DNA from 4 places in the Paenibacillus sp. Aloe-11 genome. Region 1 is predicted to be linked to each of the others. Evidence: riboswitches for the same ligand, from Rfam matches in the RefSeq annotation. Region 1 holds a riboswitch; each other region holds the start of a gene.
The links. A riboswitch is a leader RNA that binds a small molecule or an ion and turns the genes downstream of it on or off. The one in region 1 is predicted to bind thiamine pyrophosphate.
Positions count from the first base shown of each region.

Region 2: another riboswitch for thiamine pyrophosphate. It lies ahead of WG8_RS12975 (thiamine phosphate synthase); the one in region 1 lies ahead of tenA (thiaminase II).
Region 3: another riboswitch for thiamine pyrophosphate. It lies ahead of WG8_RS02390 (ABC transporter substrate-binding protein); the one in region 1 lies ahead of tenA (thiaminase II).
Region 4: another riboswitch for thiamine pyrophosphate. It lies ahead of thiC (phosphomethylpyrimidine synthase ThiC); the one in region 1 lies ahead of tenA (thiaminase II).

Region 1 is NZ_JH601059.1:96,869-100,006, reverse strand. Features, by position in the region: gene thiD (bifunctional hydroxymethylpyrimidine kinase/phosphomethylpyrimidine kinase) at 1-282, opposite strand, end outside; gene thiM (hydroxyethylthiazole kinase) at 279-1,121, opposite strand; gene tenA (thiaminase II) at 1,144-1,857, opposite strand; TPP riboswitch at 1,988-2,091, opposite strand; gene WG8_RS18580 (AEC family transporter) at 2,180-3,133, opposite strand.
Region 2 is NZ_JH601055.1:22,708-25,845, forward strand. Features, by position in the region: gene thiO (glycine oxidase ThiO) at 1-621, opposite strand, end outside; gene WG8_RS12975 (thiamine phosphate synthase) at 683-1,276, opposite strand; TPP riboswitch at 1,609-1,717, opposite strand; gene WG8_RS12980 (ABC-F family ATP-binding cassette domain-containing protein) at 1,811-3,138, opposite strand, start outside.
Region 3 is NZ_JH601043.1:49,379-52,516, reverse strand. Features, by position in the region: gene WG8_RS02395 (bifunctional 2',3'-cyclic-nucleotide 2'-phosphodiesterase/3'-nucleotidase) at 1-1,305, opposite strand, end outside; TPP riboswitch at 1,555-1,664, shown strand; gene WG8_RS02390 (ABC transporter substrate-binding protein) at 1,858-2,904, shown strand.
Region 4 is NZ_JH601045.1:103,318-106,455, forward strand. Features, by position in the region: gene WG8_RS03815 (alpha/beta hydrolase) at 1-291, opposite strand, end outside; gene WG8_RS03820 (IclR family transcriptional regulator) at 590-1,333, shown strand; TPP riboswitch at 1,430-1,542, shown strand; gene thiC (phosphomethylpyrimidine synthase ThiC) at 1,724-3,138, shown strand, end outside.

The DNA of each region.
Region 1 (3,138 bases):
GCTCACAAGACGGATGATGCCCACATCAAACAGCATGCCAGTCTTCAGGGCATCTACGCCAAGGTCTGATCCTACAGCCTCGATTTGCTCCGCTGCCGCCTCTTGTTGCAGTGGATATACTCCGTGAACCCCCAAGGTGTTCTGTACGGTAACTGCCGTAATCGCCGACATGCCGTATACGCCAAGCTCCTGGAAGGTTTTGAGATCGGCCTGAATTCCGGCCCCGCCACCGCTGTCCGAACCGGCAATCGTCAGTGCTCTAGCTACACGAACGTCTGTCATCGCGTACCACCTGCTGTGGTTGTTCCAGCTTCACGAATCGATACATGCCCCTCCAGCGAGCCCGTATGCAGCTTGGCAAGCTCATCGAGAAAGGCAATCTGGAAGCTGCCGGGTCCCTGATCTGCTGTACGCGCGGCGGCTCGGGAAGCGGCTGCACCGTAAAATGCCAAGCCTGCTGTTCCTGCGAGCAGCAAATTAGGCTCAACGGCGGCAAAAGCGCCCAACACAGAGGTCAGCAGGCAGCCTGCTCCGGTTACCTTCGTAAGCAGCGCGTCTCCGCCGTTAATCACTCGTACTTCGACCCCATCGGTGATGACGTCCTCTTTTCCAGTGATGACAACGATGGTATTGAGCGCCCGCGCAGCTCGAACTGCCAGCTCGACATGACTGCTGCTCGGGCTGCCACCAGCATCGACGCCTTTAATCTCGCGGGCTTCTCCGATAAGATGGGCGACTTCGGCCGCATTGCCCCGCACCATTGAGATGTTGACTTCACTCAGGATTCGCAGTGCCGATTCGGTTCTAAAGCGAGTCGCTCCCGCACCGACCGGATCGAGCAGAACCGGAACGCCATGTGCATTCGCCGATTGTCCGGCAATGATCATGGCATCGATCAGCTCGCGGTTCAGCGTACCGATGTTTAAGACGACGGCACCTGCTATTTTGGCCATATCCGCAACTTCCTCGGGGGCATAAGCCATCACCGGGGAAGCTCCCAGCGCATATAGGCCGTTGGCTGTAAAGTTGGTGACCACCACATTGGTCATATTGTGAACGAGGGGGTTGCTGCTGTGTACCTTTGTCAGAAGCTCCGAACAATCCTTTTCCCATTTCAGCATATCGATGATCCTCTCTCATATATTAGATTTTCAATTTGCGACAAGGCTTGTAGACCGATGTAAAAGGGGTCTGGATCGGCCATTCTTCCTGCTTATAAGCCATATCCCAGAACATATATTCCAGCTGGCAGCTTAGCATAAAATGCTCAATCATCCGTTCCCGTTCGGCAGCCGTTGCACTTTCCGCCCAAGCATCCACACGGGCTTGATATTTGGCGGTTACATCTTCAACCTGGTTTCCATAGAAACAAATCCATTCATAGAAAGGGTGGGACTCGTCGGGCTTTACCTCATCCAGCAGCCTGCGACCAATCTCCAGATACGTCCATGGACACGGCAGCAGCACGGCCATGAGCTCGCCCAGACTGCCTTCATGTGCGACCGTCAGCATGTGACGGATATAATGATGAGCCGACGGAGCGAGCGGATACCCCTGCAACTCTTCATAGGTCACACCTGCGACAGCACAGAAATTTTGATGGGGATGAACCTCGCTGCGGAGGATAAAAGAGATCTGTTCATTAAATACAGCCATGTCCTCCCGGCTCGTGCATTTGGAGATCGCGATGCCGTATATCCGTATGTAGGCGTTCAAATATTCAAAGTCCTGTTTTACATAGTGAATCAGCTGTTCCCTTGTCAAACTCCCTTTAGCAATACCTCTCACAAAGGGATGCTCAAAAATCGCTTGAAAAATGCTATCCGCCTGCCGACGGAGCTCTTGTGTAAAGCTCATTTCCCCACCTCCACCAAAATGAAGAGCAGGAAGTCCCGTAAGAATACAGTTCCGGAACAACGCTAAAAAGCCGCCCCGAAAACTGGAGCGGCTTCATCATAGGTCCATGCGCAAAAAGCAAGGGACCTTATATACGAAGGCTCCACTTTCCTACGCTAGTACGAACTAGATCAGGTTCAAAGGGTCCAAGATACGTTCTTGTCTCAGCCATAAGCGGCTCCCCTAGTGGACTTCCTATTCTTTTGACTATTACTGTACATTCGTTCATACATTATGTCAAACCGTTATCCATTCGTTCTGAGGCTGTTTGTGCTTGACCTGGTTACATCAATAGCGAAATCAGCACAGGAAGTGTAACGAGAGATATGACAGCACTGATGACAAAGGAGGAGGCTGTTTCTGATTCCAGACTTTCAAAACGGGTAGCGATCATAGCAGCGACTGCTGAACCCGGGAAGGAAACGAGCAGAACCGCCTTAACGGTATCGGCAGACGACAGACCGCACAGATAGGCAATCAGCAGCATTAATAAAGGCTGCACGATGGTTTTTAACAGTGCGATGGCAAAGGCACTTACGCTAAAACTAATGTTGCGTACGCCAATGGTCACACCGACCGCGAATAAGGCAGCCCCGGACGTAATGTCTCCGATTTGATTAAGCGATTTGCTTAACAAATCTGGTGATTGGAAGCCAAATAAGGTCAAAATCACACCAACCAGCGGCACCAACGCCAGCGGTTCCTTTAAGCCGTGAAGAATGGAGTCCCAGATCAGCCTTCCGAGGGGACCATTCCGTTCCTTGTCTGAATTCCGGCTGGCTACGGTAGCTATAATGGTAGCCGCCGGGTCAAGGACGGCATTGACTACGATTCCGGTAAGTGCAATCGGAATGGCCACGGCTGAGGAGCCGTAGATGGCTCCGAGCACGGGAATACCCATAAAAGCAAAGGTCGGCTGTGCCGAGTTCAAAGCGAACATGGCGGCATCCTTCATCGACTGCTTCCTCGCAAAGCGGGACAGCAGAAGGAGAGCGACAAAAAAGCCGACAATGCCAATGAACAGAGCCAGCAGAAATGTCCATTGCTCAATGAGCGCTCTTCTGTTCGTTGTTGTAATGCCGATGAATAGATGCGCAGGCAGCGCAAATCTGGTAACGAGCGCATTCAGGGCTTTGGAGGAAGAGGCATCGAAGCTTTTGTTATGCCCCGCTAACCATCCCAAAATAATAACGAAAAAAATCGGCACCAAAATATAAAGGATATGTCCGACACTCATAGTTC
Region 2 (3,138 bases), on a different contig from region 1:
GGAAACAAAGCCGCTATCTGTCACTACACCGCAAACCCGGCCATTCTGTACGACCAACTGCTCTGCATGGGTACCGGACCATATTGTTGCACCCAACACTGTAGCTGCTCCCGTATAAGCACGGCACAGCTGTACGGGGAAGAGTTGTGTCTCCTTCGATCGATATATAGCTCCAATCGCTTGACGATCTATGCCCGAAATCCGCTTGGTCAATTCCCCGGCATCCCACCACTCAGGCTGAGTATCCTCGCGCGTATTCGCAGCTTTCCAGCGTCTTTCACCCTCAGCTTCCGAACGGAAAGGAGTTACAAAACCTTCTGTACGAAATTCTACCGAAACACCAGACAACCGCTCCAGCTCACGAACTAGCTCAGGGAATGCATCCCGACTTGTGCGAGCAAATTGTTCAAACTCAGGGTCGGCGAACTCTTCACTCTCCGCCGCAAGCATTCCGACCGCTGCCCCCGAGGCTCCCTCACCCGGCATCATTCGCTCCAGGATAATCGTACTGCGCCCTTCCCTGGCCACATGATAAGCAATGGAACTGCCGATCACACCTCCACCTATGACCAAGCATTCAGCATGTCCTATAACTGTAGCCTCTGTGTGTATCTTTAGCATGTGTTATATCTCCTCTCCACTGACCATACTGCTTTCGAATTACTTCTACTCTCGTTCCCTGCTACAGATTGCGGACTACCTGATCTACCAATTGTCTATATTCCATCGCAGCCGCGATGGGCGACTCAGCTTCCCATATGCCGGACATCACTGCAATTCCGCTTGCTCCAGCATGATAAAGCTCCGGAATATGATGCGGTTGTATGCCGCCAAGTGCAATCACTGGAATGTTAGATAAGCTGCATATACGCTCAAGCTGAGCTATCCCCCGCGGCACAACACCGGGCTTACAGCGGGTTACATATACATGACCATAGAGTACATAGTCTGCTCCAGCCTGTTCGGCCATTTGCGCCTCTTCCAAGGAATGAACAGACACGCCACAGCGTGTTCCCTTTGGAAGCAGGCTTTTCACATCCCTGACAGGCAAGCCGTTAGCCGGTAGCTGGACAGCTCCAGCCAAGGTAAGTAAAGCTACATCTACACGGTCATTGACTGCAATTTGCTGGAGAGGAACTCCCTGCTCCACCATGCTGCGGATCAAAGCCAGCAATTCTGAGGCACCCTTCTGCTTCAGGCGTGCATGCACATAATGAACATACGGATAAATAGCAGCCGCCACTTGGGGTACATCTGCATGGTAGCCACTTTCCATCGTAATCACGTGTAATTCGATCTCGTTTTCACCTCACATTGAACTAAGAATATGAACTATTGATATAAAATAATCGTATAAGCTGAACCTATATCGTTGCAGCTCCATATCGCGAAATAACATACGGAGCCGGCCACATGTACCAGCAATAATGAAAGGAGAACATATGTGAATCCGTATACGGAAGTTCGACAGGCAAAGCCAAACGAAACGCAAAAAAACCACTTCCCAGAGGAAGTGGTTTCACGAACGTCCAATAATCGAACGGACAATCAAATCCGTATACGTATATCGTCCCACGCACAAACAAAAGTAATGATGCGGTTACCTTGCTTGTACGGCGCTCACTTCCCTACGCTGGCATAACCCAGATCAGGTGCAAAGGGTCCGAAATCCATTTATTCCGTCTCAGCCGCATGGGCGGCTCCCCTAGTGTGACTATTATATTGTATCAGCTACAAATAGCTTAGCATATTTTTCTAATTCTGCAACCCCCACTTTTTGTGAAGCATAACAGAACTGAATTTTTTGATTTTAGTTGACTTTACTTGACCACTCTTCCACATTCCACGTTTTGGTTACCCAATCCTCGTAAAAATCCGGTTCGTGAGATACAAGCAATATAGTCCCTTTATATTCCTTCAGGGCACGTTTGAGCTCGTCCTTTGCTTTAACATCCAAGTGATTGGTAGGCTCGTCAAACAGAACCCAGTTGCTTTCCCGCATTAACAATTTGCACAGACGTACTTTAGCCTGCTCACCACCACTAAGCGCAGACAGAGGACGTGTGATATGCTCATTTTTCAATCCGCAACGGGCCAAATGCGCTCTTACTTCATGCTGGTTCAAATGCGGGAACTCATTCCACACATCGTCAATCGGTGTGATTTTGCCCGCCTTTACTTCCTGCTCAAAATAAGCCGGCTGCAAGAAATCGCCTTGATAGGTTTTTCCGCTGATTGGCGGTATTTTTCCCAGAATGGTTTTGAGCAATGTTGATTTACCGACACCGTTGCAGCCTACAATTGCTATTTTTTCGCCACGTTCAATCGTCATGGACATTTTAGGCAACAGGGCATGAGTATAGCCAATTTCAAAATCAATTCCCTCAAATACCGTTTTCCCGCTCGCACGTGCTTCTTTAAATTGAAAGGTTGGCTTGGCAGCTTCTTCGGGCTTATCAATACGTTCGATCCGATCAAGCTGCTTTTCACGGCTCTTCGCCCGGCCTGATGTGGATGCACGCGCCTTGTTGCGCTGAATAAAGTCTTCCTGTTTCTTAATATATTCCTGTTGCTTCTCATAAGCATCAATATGCTGCGCTTTGTTCAGATCCGCCATCTCAAGGAACTTTTCATAATTTGCTGAATAGCGGGTCATCTTGGCAAATTCAAGGTGATAAATAACATTAACGACCTGGTTCATGAACTCCGTATCATGCGAAATAAGAATAAATGCATAAGGATAATCCTTCAAATAACGTGTAAGCCATTCGATATGCTCAACATCCAAATAGTTGGTTGGCTCATCCAGCAGGAGGACGTTTGGCTTTTCCAACAGCAGCTTGGCCAGAAGCACCTTAGTCCGTTGTCCACCGCTAAGCGCGGATACATCCCGATCCAGTCCGATGGCCGAGAGACCCAGCCCGTTCGCCATTTCTTCAACCTTCACATCAATGAGGTAAAAATCCCCCATATCCAGCTGCTCCTGAATTTCACCCATCTGTTCCAGCAGCACTTCCAGCTCTTCGGGAGAAGCATCCCCCATTTTATCCGTAATCTGCATCAATTCCTTTTCCAATTCCAGCAAAGGAAGAAAAGCATCCTTCAATACATCACGTACTGTTTTGCCCGGTGTCAGCT
Region 3 (3,138 bases), on a different contig from region 1:
ACCACCGGCCTTGAATGGAGCGCCAGCCGACAATACGGGAAGATTTTCGTATTCGGTCCCTTTCAGATGGTTTTGTACGTACCATTTTTGTGCATTCGTCACAATCTGAATAGATGGGTCATCCTGAACCAATGCAAAATAACTGGTAATCGGTGCGGTTGTGGTTCCAACCGGTTGACGAACATAATCCAGCGTTCCTTTATGCTCTTCCTTGACCGCATCTACCAGTTTAAACTCAGGGTTCGTCTTCACAGCCTGAGTTTGGGTATTCACAACTGGACGCACTTCTGACTGAGAATTAGTCACGCTCCACACATCTTTTTTCTTTTCCAGACTCAGGTCAATAATACCCAGTTCCTTGCCCCAAGAGGAAGCTTCTACAGCCGGTACGCCATTAATGGTTCCTTTATCCAGATCTACACCGCTCATTCCTTTAAAATCAGGGCCGGGGAAAGATTTATGAGCATGCCCAAACAGAATAGCGTTGATTCCGTCCACCTGGCTCAAATATTTAACGGCATTCTCCATCATTGGTGTTTGCGGCACATCCTCATAACCCGTGTGTGCAAGTACGACAATAATGTCGGCACCTTCCAACTTCATTTGAGGAATGAACTTTTTCGCCGTTTCCACAATATCCTTCGTAACGACCTTACCCTGCAAATTGGCTTTATCCCACTGCATAATTTGAGGAGTTACCAGACCGATTACACCCACTCTGAGCGTGTGCTCTTGGCCCTTCTCGTCCGTTACCGTTTTATTGAGAATCTGATAAGGGGTGAAATAATTTTTAGTACCCTGGCCCCCGTTGTCATAGTAAACGTTCGCATTTACGTAAGGGAATTCGGCTCCCTTAAGCGATTTCTCCAAAAAGTCGAGACCATAGTTAAATTCGTGGTTGCCCACAGTAGCCGCATCATAGCCCATCAAGTTCATCATCTTGTAGACCGGATGGACACCGCCTTCTTGCAAAAAGGTTTTGTTTCTGGCCATATAATCGCCTAATGGATTGCCCTGCAACAAATCACCGTTATCGAACAGCATGCTGTTTCTTGTTTCACTACGCGCCTGCTGGATCAGTCCGGCAGTGTTAATCAAGCCATATTCGTTGGTTTCCTTATCTGCATAATAATCGTAGTTCATCAACGTCGTGTGAATATCCGTTGTTTCCATGATCCGCAAATTCACTGTGGCGCTGTCCCGAGAATCGGTGGCAGCCCAGGACGGAGCAGCTGTAAACACCAGCATGCTGCAAGCTACAACCGCTGCTGTAAACCCTTTAAACCAATTTTTACGAAATAACAAAATATACCCCTCCTTATTAAGGTGTATGGCTCATATACATACTTTTGCACATATATGTAAGTTTCGAACCCACCATTCCTATTTTAATCCAACGCCAGACAAAAGAGTAGTCATTTGACCAAAGTTATTTATAAAAAAATAATTAATTTTCTCGCAAATGAACCGTCATCTCTTCCTCCATGCTGGACAGCTCCGCCTTCAAGGCATATAATCGTCGTAGTAAACCCGAATAAACAAACCCATTAAACCATACAATGCCAGGGGTGCTGGAATCGGCCGGCTGAGAGTGTGTCCCAAGACACTGACCCTTACAACCTGATCTGGGTAATGCCAGCGTAGGAATGCTTAAGCTAAGATGTGCCTTTTTTTACATAGGTCCATCCCTTACTTTGGTATATACAAGCGCAAGCGTCCCGGAACCTCGGGGCGCTTTTTTTGTTGAGGATTAAGTTGTTGGAAAGAGAGAGTCCGGCAGATGTTATTTTTATGAAATGGGAACATAGGCTGTCTGATTCGACGGATGACGGGTAATTAAAAGGAGAGAACACAACGATGAAGCGCATGAAAATGTTAAGCCTGGGACTGATTAGTCTGTGGCTCATGGCCCTGACACTGACCGCCTGCGGCGGAGGCTCCCCCTCTACAACCCAGGAGGCGGCACCTGCTACCAACGCTCCAGCTTCCACTCCGGCAAAGGGGCTTAAGGATGTTAAAGTTGTACTTGACTGGACACCAAATACGAATCATACAGGACTCTATGTCGCCAAGGATAAAGGATTTTACGAAAAAGCGGGCTTGAATGTCCAAATTGTCCAACCTGGTTCAGGCGGAGCCGATCAAATGGTTGCTTCGAATGCGGCACCTTTTGGGATCAGCTATCAAGAGGGCGTCACTCAGGCTCGTACGCAAGGCGTACCACTCGTATCTATCGCTGCGGTTATTCAGCATAATACCTCAGGCTTCGCAGCCCCGGTAGACCGCGGCATTAAAAGCCCCAAAGATTTTGAAGGAAAGAAATACGGCGGCTGGGGTTCACCCGTAGAAGAAGCGGTCATGAAATCCATCATGGATTCAGACAAGGCCGATGTGAGCAAAGTGAAGATTATGAATATGGGCAATGCCGACTATTTTACAGCCGTGAAGCGGGATATCGACTTTGCCTGGATTTTCTACGCATGGACCGGGATCGAGGCTCAACTTCGAGGTGAGCCCCTGGATATGCTGTATGTAAAAGATTATTCCAAAAGCCTTGATTACTATACGCCTGTGATTGTGAGCAATGAACAGACGATTAAGAATGATCCAGAGCTGGTCAAAGCGTTCATGGACGCCACCGCCCAAGGCTATGAATACACCATTGCTCATCCTGAAGAATCCGCGGATATCCTAAGCAAAGCCGTACCGGAGCTGGACAAAAAGCTGGTACTGGCCAGCCAAAAATGGCTAAGCCCGCGTTATCAGGATGATGCTGCGCAATGGGGTGTGCAAAAAGCAGAGGTATGGCAAAACTATTCAGACTGGATGTACGAACGCAAGCTGCTCAGCAAGCCTTTGGAAGTCGACAAAGCCTTCACAAACGACTTTTTGCCAAAGCGTTGATCTTGTAAATCGAACTTGAAGTAGCCTTTGTGCCACTACGCAGTCGGATGGTGCTTCCCATCGCCACCGCCCCCGGATTTCTCGAATAAAGCCTCAGCAGGGTAGAAATCTGGGGAGGTGATGCTTCCGAAGCGAGCTTTCCTACGGAAAGCTTTTAAAGCGACCGCTTCGCTTGTACAGCACCATTCCGCCCACTTCGTTCTCGTTCCACTTGGTTTATTCTTAAGTTCATCT
Region 4 (3,138 bases), on a different contig from region 1:
CCAGCCTTGCACCATGCGGCTGCCGTCCTTGGCGGGGAAGCTGACTTCCTCATAGGCCATTCCCTTCGCCTGCATCGGGTTGGAGTACAGCGGTGCTACCGTCGGATTGGTGAGAACCCATGCAATGTAGGCGTGTAGAGCGATAAAACAAAACAACAGAAAAAATACGACCGATAGCAGCAGCGCAATCACAATGTGCTTGAACCGCAGCATACGGGGATTAATCAGTGGGATGGACGGCTCCTGAACAGCGGGTTGTAGCTGAGAGCTGCGCTGGGATGTCGAAATCATGTAAGAGCCTCCTTATAAAAAATTGAGCTTCATGCTATGGAATTTAGGTACAAATTCACTTGAAAATGATAGTGTATGTCCACATTGATACCTATTATCGTATGATGGTGATTATCCAAAGTCAACGCCTGCACCGGAAAAGTAAAAATGATGCAAAGAATTGTCGATGTTTGTTCTTTTTCTGTAATATAGCTGTCACAAAAACATCGGTTTACAGTAGCCGCGAGTATTCTATATAATTTATGTAACCATGTTTCATGGTGTGAAACGAAAATGGATACAAGGGGAGCGGTTCACGATGGAAGACCGTAAATTAACCGTTCGCGCTGTGGAGCGTGCACTTGATATATTGCTGTGTTTTACCGCAGACTCGGATCTTGGTCTGACGGAGATTGCCTCCAAAATTGGGCTACATAAAAGCACGGTTCATCGGCTGCTGACAACGCTTGAGGATCGTGGCTTTGTCGTTCGAAATTCCGCAACCGAAAAATACCGGCTCGGCTTCCGCATATGGGAGCTGTCCACCCATTTGTCACAAAGCGACGAGCCGGCAGTGCTGCTGCAGCCTGCGATGGAAGGGTTGCGTGACCGTCTGGGTGAGACGGTCAGCTTATACTTGCGGGACGGCAGCATGCGTATTCGCATTCAGGCCGTTCAAAGCAACCAGCCCATCCGCCGCGTTGCGCCTGTGGGTGCGCGCATGCCGCTGGCTGTGGGGGCTTCCAGCAAGGTGCTGGCGGCCTTTATGCCACCGCAGGAGCTGGAAGCTCTGCTAAGAGGGGATGAATGGCCGTCCTCGGTAGACCCGGAGGTCTATAAAGCACAGCTGCAGGACATTCGTGAGAAGGGGTATGCAACCAGCTATGAAGAACGGGAGCCAGGTGCAGCTGCTGTGGCAGCGCCTGTGGTGAACCGGAAGGGACAGGTCGCTGCGGCCTTGTCTGTATCCGGTCCGGTCAGCCGACTTGCACCTGAGACGCTGCATGATTTTGCTCCGATTTTGATCGAGGCTGCGAAGGAAATGGGGCTTATGCTCCCGTAACAGGACCAGAGAAGGGTTGCCAAAGCAATAATTTTAAAGTAATCTGATGAGGATGGCGGGATGTCTGTTATCTCCGCCTCATGCAAATCGAAGTATCACAGTTACTGGGGGAGCCTGTAATGCCGGGCTGAGATGGAATCGTGCAAGATTCCGGACCCTTTGCACCTGATCTGGATCATACCAGCGTAGGGAAGTAATCGGCCATTGAAATGTATACGCAGCTGCTGCCTAAGAAGGCGCATGGAATATATTATTCTGTGTGCGTACTTTTGGATAGCTCTTCGTTAGATTAGCCGGTTCCCTGGGGAACCGGCTTTTTTGCATAGATCAGCCACCCTAGGAATGGTTCCGGATCGGTGTGTCATTTCATCGAAACGGGAGGAACGAACAATGAAACCGACGGAAACAGAAGAAACTGAAGTGAAGACAAGTGCAGAGCAAGCTGGCGGAGTAAAACCCTTTCCGGGGAGCCGCAAGGTGTATATTCAAGGCTCGCGGCCGGATATTGCCGTGCCAGAGCGTGAAATCGCGCTGCACCCCACACATACGCCGGAGGGCACCGAGCATCATGAGCCCTTGCGTGTGTACGACACAAGCGGACCGATGACGGATGAAGCCTATCAGGTGGACATCCGCCGGGGGCTGCCCCCGTTGCGGAGGGCCTGGGTGCTGGAACGGGGCGATGCCGAAGCTTATGAGGGACGCACGGTTAAGCCGGAGGATAATGGGCTGAAGCCCGGCTCCAAACGGGAAGCGGCGGAATTTCCCGGCGTGACCCATCGTCCGCTTCGTGCCTCACAAGGGCGCACGGTGACGCAAATGCACTATGCTCGCAAGGGAATTATTACGCCCGAGATGGAGTTTGCGGCCATTCGTGAAGGGGTGGAGCCCGAGTTTGTGCGACAGGAGCTGGCGGCGGGACGGGCGATTTTGCCTTCCAACATCAATCATCCGGAAAGTGAGCCGATGGTCATTGGGCGTCATTTTCACGTGAAGATCAATGCGAACATTGGTAATTCTGCGGTCACGTCCTCCATTGAGGAGGAAGTGGAGAAGATGACCTGGGCTGTGCGCTGGGGCTCGGATACGGTCATGGACCTGTCCACAGGCCGTAATATCCATACGACGCGTGAATGGATCATCCGGAATTCCCCTGTGCCGATTGGAACCGTACCGCTGTATCAAGCGCTTGAAAAGGTGAACGGCCAAGCTGAGGCACTGACGTGGGAGTTGTATCGCGATACCCTGATTGAGCAGGCGGAGCAGGGTGTGGACTATTTTACAATTCATGCGGGCGTGCTTCTGCGCTATATCCCGATGACGGCGAACAGAATGACGGGAATTGTCTCCCGGGGCGGGTCGATTATGGCGGCCTGGTGCCTTGCGCATCATCAGGAGAACTTTTTGTACACGCATTTTGAAGAAATATGTGAAATCATGAAAGCTTACGATGTAGCCTTTTCCCTCGGGGATGGGCTGCGTCCGGGCAGCATCTATGATGCGAATGATGAAGCACAGTTTGCAGAGCTGGAAACGCTGGGTGAGCTAACGCAAATCGCGTGGAAGCATGACGTCCAGGTCATGATCGAAGGTCCGGGGCATGTTCCGATGCACAAAATCAAGGAGAATGTGGATTTACAAATGGAAATTTGCAAGGAAGCTCCTTTTTATACTTTGGGACCGCTCACGACGGATATTGCGCCTGGCTACGATCATATTACCTCAGCCATCGGAGCAGCCATGATCGGTTGGTTCGGAACGTCCATGCTGTGCTACGTTACGCCGAAGGAGCATTTGGGCCTGCC